2 linked regions of the Actinoallomurus bryophytorum genome follow. The protein of the gene in region 2 interacts with the protein of the main gene of each other region in a pairwise test. Links are inferred from orthologs where the notes say so. Each region holds a gene or a part of one and is shown on either strand. Other genes may lie near its edges.

What was found.
Region 1: the proteins of FB559_RS06695 (region 2) and FB559_RS25800 interact in binary tests that used the Escherichia coli proteins (3 or more experiments, as listed by UniProt). The link is inferred for Actinoallomurus bryophytorum from one-to-one orthologs.

What each region holds. Positions count from the first base shown.
Region 1 is NZ_VFOZ01000001.1:5,503,971-5,506,913, reverse strand. What follows is about bases 71-2,943. They hold FB559_RS25800 (glutamate-5-semialdehyde dehydrogenase), read right to left. Parts: upstream 2,198-2,943; coding sequence 944-2,197; downstream 71-943. Other genes in these bases: proB (glutamate 5-kinase), read right to left, coding at 2,209-2,943; FB559_RS25805 (ArsR/SmtB family transcription factor), read right to left, coding at 461-799; FB559_RS25810 (hypothetical protein), read right to left, coding at 204-461; FB559_RS25815 (MMPL family transporter), read right to left, coding at 71-84. In the rest of the region: more of FB559_RS25815, read right to left, coding at 1-70. UniProt on the Escherichia coli protein: Catalyzes the NADPH-dependent reduction of L-glutamate 5-phosphate into L-glutamate 5-semialdehyde and phosphate. The product spontaneously undergoes cyclization to form 1-pyrroline-5-carboxylate.
Region 2 is NZ_VFOZ01000001.1:1,411,262-1,414,331, reverse strand. What follows is about bases 71-3,070. They hold FB559_RS06695 (sulfate/molybdate ABC transporter ATP-binding protein), read left to right. Parts: upstream 71-1,090; coding sequence 1,091-2,050; downstream 2,051-3,070. Other genes in these bases: eno (phosphopyruvate hydratase), read left to right, coding at 2,660-3,070; FB559_RS06690 (RrF2 family transcriptional regulator), read left to right, coding at 2,055-2,486; FB559_RS06700 (sulfate ABC transporter permease subunit), read left to right, coding at 267-1,091; cysT (sulfate ABC transporter permease subunit CysT), read left to right, coding at 71-274. In the rest of the region: more of cysT, read left to right, coding at 1-70. UniProt on the Escherichia coli protein: Part of the ABC transporter complex CysAWTP involved in sulfate/thiosulfate import. Responsible for energy coupling to the transport system.

The sequences.
Region 1 (2,943 bases), 4.1 Mb from region 2 along the record:
CACGCGTTCGACCAGTGGGGCCGCAGGAGGCGATCCCCCGACGGTCGGTGCGGGTGGGGCCGCCGACTTGCCAGTACGCAGCATGAACTGCTGTCCTTTTCCTTGAAGGGGCATGCGAGAGAACTCGCCCTCGGGCGAGGCGGTGCTTCTTCCACACCTGGGCCGTCGAGTTGCCGCTCGGCGGCCCAGGGTCTTCCGGTCGGTTACTCGACCTCTTTGAGGATCCGTTCCAGCGCGACCACCCGGCCCCGCATGTCCTCCAGGAGCAGGGTGATCTCCCGGAGCTGGAGTTCGGTGTGCTCCTGTACGGCCGCCGAGGTCTCGGCGAGCCTCTGGTACTTCCCCTCGCGGGGTGCCAGCACCTTGGCCCGCCAGGTGACGGCGACCTGCCAGATGGTCACGGTGATCGCCGTGAAGATTCCGGCGGCTCCGATGGCTTCCGCCAGTGCGTGCCCGTTCATCAGGGTGATTCCTCCTCGCCGCCGCGCTGGACGATCTCGGGTGTGCTGAGAGTGAGTACGGCCGCCGCGACGGCGTCCGGGGTGAGCTGGATGGAGAAGGGGGTCACCTCGTAGAACTTCATCGCCTTCCCGTCCTCGGACAGCTCCAGCTCGGCCGACACGAGGCCGGCCGCCTGCAGCTTGCGGAGGTGGACCTGGAGCAACGCGCGGCTGATGCCGAGGTCGCGCGCCAGCCGGCTGACGTAGTTGCGCTCGCGCGTCAGCGCCGCGACGACGCGCATGCGGTGCGGGTTGGCGAGCGTCGCCAGCACCTGCACGAGCTCATCCCCGGTCGGCACGGAAGCTCCCAACGGTATTTTGCATCTGCAAGGAAAAGTTAGCAGGTATGGCCGGATTCGACCAGCGAGTCATCGGGAATGTCCGCCGCCGCGGAAGGACGTGCGCCGCGGCCCCGTACGCCAGGGCCGCGGCGGAGCCTTGCCTCAGACGCCCTTGATGTGGCCCTCGCCGGTGACCACGTACTTGGTCGAGGTCAGCTCGGGCAGGCCCATCGGGCCTCGGGCGTGCAGCTTCTGGGTCGAGATGCCGATCTCCGCGCCGAAGCCGAACTCCTCCCCGTCCGTGAACCGCGTCGAGGCGTTGACCATCACGGCCGCCGAGTCGACCAGCGCCACGAACCGGCGCGCCGCCGACTGGGAGGTCGTCACGATCGCCTCGGTGTGCGCCGAACCGTACCGGCGGATGTGGGCCACGGCGTCCTCCAGCGAGTCGACCACGGCCGCGGCCAGGTCGAGTGAGAGGTACTCCTCGCTCCAGTCCTTCTCGGTGGCCTCCACGACGTCCCCGGAGTACGCGCGCATCGCGGCGTCGCCGTGCACGGTCACGCCCTTTTCGCCCAACGCCTTCAGGGCGCGGGGTACGAACGCCTCGGCGATGTCACGGTGCACGAGCACCGTCTCGGCCGCGTTGCACACCGACGGACGCTGGACCTTGGCGTTGATCAGGATGTCGATCGCCATGTCGAGGTCGGCGTCCGCGTCGACGTAGACGTGGCAGTTGCCCACGCCGGTCTCGATGACCGGCACCGTCGACTCCTCGACCACCGAGTTGATCAGTGCTGCCCCGCCACGCGGGATCAGTACGTCGACCAGGCCGCGTGCGCGCATCAGGTACTTCACCGAGTCGCGGTCACGGCCCGGGACGAGCTGGATGGCGTCGGCGGGGAGGCCGGTGAGCGCGGACCGCATGACCTCGACCAGCGCCGTGTTGGAGTCGTACGCGGAGGACGAACCCCGTAGCAGCACGGCGTTCCCGCTCTTCAGGGTCAGGGCGGCGGCGTCGACGGTGACGTTGGGCCGTCCCTCGTAGATGATGCCGACGACACCCAGCGGTACACGCACCTGCCGCAGGTCCAGGCCGTTCGGCAGCGTGTAGCCGCGTACCGACTCCCCCACCGGGTCGGGCAGCGAGGCCACATGGCGTACGGCCGCCGCGATCGCCTCGATCCGCTCGGTGGACAGGCTCAGCCGGTCGATCATGTACTCGGAGGTGCCAGCCTCGCGGGCCCGCTCGACGTCGGTGGCGTTGGCGCGGACGATCTCGGGTGCCCGGGCGATTAGGGCGTCCGCGATCGCGTGCAGCGCGGCGTCCTTCGTGCCGCGCGGCAGCGGGGCGAGTTCGGCGGCGGCCTGCCGGGCGCGCCGCGCGACGTCGAGAACCTGCTCCTGGGTGCCCACGATTCCTCCTGTTACCCCGCCGGGGTCCGTGCTTCCGTAACGGCCAGGACGACCAGGTCGTCCCGGTGAATGATCTCGCGTTCGTACTCGGGACCGAGCTCTCGCGCCAGCCAGCGCGTCGAGCGGCCCATCAGCTCGGGGATCTCCCCCGCGTCGTAGTTGACCAGCCCGCGGGCGACCAGCCCGCCCTGCTCGGCGTACAGGTCGACGGGGTCACCGGCGCTGAAGTCGCCCTCGACGCCGGTGATCCCGGCGGGCAGCAGCGACTTGCCGCGGCGCAGCACCGCCTCGACCGCGCCGGGATCGAGGCGCAGCCGGCCCTGGCCGGTCGTGGCGTGCGCGAGCCACTGACGCCGGGCCGACGGGCGCGCCCCGGCAGGGTGGAAGTAGGTCCCGACGTCCTCGCCGGCCAGTGCCGCGCCGGCCGAGGCCGCGTCGGTCAGGACGACCGGCACCCCGGCGATGCGTGCGGCCTCCACCTTGGTGACCATGCCGCCGGTGCCGACCCGTCCGGACCCGCCCAGGCGTACGCCCTCCAGGTCGGCGGGCCCGTGGACGTTCTCGATCCGCCGGGCGCCGGGCAGCCGCGGGTCGCCGGTATAGAGCGCGTCGACGTCGGAGAGCAGGATCAGCGCGTCCGCGCGTACGAGATGGGCGACCAGCGCGGCGAGCCGGTCGTTGTCGCCGAAACGGATCTCGTCGGTCGCGACCGTGTCGTTCTCGTTGACGATCGGCACGATGCCGAA
Region 2 (3,070 bases):
CTTCCGGCGGATCATCCTGCCCAACCTGCTGCCCGCGATGATCTCCGGGACCGCGCTGGCCTTCACCCGGTCGATCGCCGAGTTCGGCTCCACCGTGCTGATCTCCGGCAACCTGCCGTTCAAGACGCAGGTGGCCGCGGTGCAGATCTTCGGGCAGATCGAGAACGACAACACCGCCTCGGCGGCCGCCGTGTCGACCGCCCTGCTGGTGGTCGCGTTCGTGTTGCTGGTGGCCCTGGACCTGGTGCAGAGGTGGGGGTCGCGTCGTGGCTGAGCGCTCGAGTGCCCAAAAGCCGAGACGATCGGTGAGCAGGTACGCGTTGCGGGCCGTGGCGCTGGTCTACCTGCTGTTCCTGTTGATCCTGCCGGTGGCGCTGATCTGCTGGAAGACCTTCCAGCACGGGCTCGGCCCCTTCTTCGACGCGCTCACGACACACGAGGCGCTCCACGCCTTCCAGGTGACGTTCATCGTCGCGCTGTGCGCGGTCGCGCTGAACACCGTCTTCGGGATCGGCACCGCGGTCCTGCTGGTCCGCCATCACTTCCCCGGCAAGCGGATCCTCAACGCGGTGATCGACCTGCCGCTGGCGGTCTCCCCGGTCGTGGTCGGCCTGGCGCTGATCCTGGTGTACGGGAAGTTCTCCTCGTTCGGTGGCTGGCTGGAGGACCACGGCATTCAGATCATCTTCTCGACGCCCGGCATGGTCCTGGCCACCGTGTTCGTGTCGCTGCCGCTGGTCGTACGCGCCGTCGTCCCGGTTCTGGAGGAGCTGGGCGAAGAGCAGGAACAGGCCGCCCAGACGCTGGGCGCGGGCCGGTGGCAGACCTTCCGGCGCATCACCATCCCCGGCATCCGCTCGGCCCTGGCCTACGGCATCGTGCTCTGCCTGGCACGGGCACTCGGCGAGTACGGCGCGGTCGCGGTCGTGTCGGGGCGCCTGGTCGGCCAGACCCAGACCCTCACGCTGTACGTCGAGGAACGCTTCCAGAACTTCGAGCAGCCCGCCGCGTTCGCCGCCGCCACCGCGCTCGCGCTGATCGCCATCGTCAGCCTGCTCGTCATCAAACTGCTCCAGCGAAAGGCTGACTGATGGCCATCGAAGCCCGCCACATCAACAAGGCGTTCGGCACCACCCCGGTGCTGCATGACGTGTCGGTGGAGGTCGCCTCCGGCTCACTCACCGCGCTGCTCGGGCCCTCCGGCGGCGGCAAGTCGACGCTGCTGCGGGTGATCGCCGGGCTGGAGCAGCCGGACTCGGGCACCGTGCTGATCTCCAGTAACGACGTCACCCGGCTGGCTCCGCAGCGGCGCAATGTCGGCTTCGTGTTCCAGCACTACGCGGCGTTCAAGCACATGACCGTCTTCGACAACATCGCGTTCGGCCTGCAGATCCGCAAACGCCCCAAGAGCGAGATCCACAAGCGGGTGCACGAACTGCTGGAGCTCGTCCATCTCGACCAGTTCGCCAAGCGCTACCCGGCGCAGCTGTCCGGCGGCCAGCGGCAGCGGATGGCGCTGGCCAGGGCGCTGGCGGTCGAGCCCGAGGTGCTGCTGCTGGACGAGCCGTTCGGCGCGCTGGACGCCCAGGTCCGCAAGGAGCTGCGCGCCTGGCTGCGCCGGCTGCACGACGAGGTGCACGTGACGACCGTGTTCGTCACCCATGACCAAGAGGAGGCGATCGAGGTCGCCGACACCATCGTGGTGCTGGCCGGTGGCCGGGTGGAGCAGTCCGGCAGCCCGCATGAGGTGTACGACAACCCGGCCAACCAGTTCGTGATGCGCTTCCTCGGCCCGGTGACCGAGCTGGACGGCCGCCTGGTCCGCCCGCACGACATCGAGCTGACCACCGAACCCGAGCCGGGCAGCACCGAGGCTACGGTCGAACGCGTGGTCCGGCTGGGCTTCGAGGTCCGGGTGGAGATGAGACTCGGGGAACAGGACGCGTGGGCCCAGGTCACCCGGGGGCTGGCCGAACGACTTGGGCTGGCGCCGGGTGAGACCGTGCATGTCCGGCCCAGCTCCGACGCTCGGACCCTCGCCATCGCCTGAGCCTGTGCACATCACCGCACGTACCGACTACGCCCTACGGGCCGTACTCGCCCTGGCCGCGGCGGACCCCGCCACCGTCACCGCCGGCGCGCTGGCGGCCGGGGAGGGCATGCCGCTGGCCTTCCTGAAGACCATTCTCAGTGAACTACGCGGCGCCGACCTCATCGCCACCCAGCGCGGCCCGGAGCGCGGCTACCGGCTGACCCGGCCCGCCACCGAGATCTCGGTCGGCGAGGTCATCCGGGTGGTCGACGGCTCGCTCACCGACATCCGCGGCGAGCCGGCCGCCGACGCCTGCTACGAAGGCACGGCGACGCACCTGCGCCACGTCTGGCTGGCCGCCGACACGGCGGTGCAGAACATCGTCGACCAGGTGACCCTTGCCGACGTCGTCACCGGCAACCTGCCCCCGCACGTCCGTGACCTCACCGGCTGAGCCGGGCCGTACACGGTCGTGCCGGAAGAGGACGTGCTGGGAACGTCAAGGTGTCTCCTGGCCGAACTTGCTCCCCGGTGAACCCGAAACAGGGGTGGCGTTGCGCCGGGGCCCTCTCCGGGGCGGCTAGGCTCGTGGGGCGAAACGTCCCGTAGTGATTACAAGGAGATCAAGTGTCGTCGATCGACGCCGTACACGCTCGGGAGATCCTCGACTCCCGTGGTAATCCCACCGTCGAGGTCGAGGTGCTGCTCGACGACGGCAGCGAGGCGCGCGCCGCGGTGCCGAGTGGAGCCTCGACCGGTCAGTTCGAAGCGGTCGAACTCCGCGATGGCGGCGAGCGCTACAACGGAAAGGGCGTCGAGAAGGCCGTCCTCGGAGTGCTCGACGAGATCGCGCCCGAGCTGCTCGGCTACGACGCCGACGACCAGCGCCTCATCGACCAGGCGCTCATCGACCTGGACGGCACGCCGGACAAGTCCCGCCTCGGCGCGAACGCCCTCCTCGGCGTGAGCCTGGCGGTGGCCAAGGCGGCCGCCAAGACGGCGAACCTCCCGCTGTTCCGTTACGTCGGTGGCCCCAAC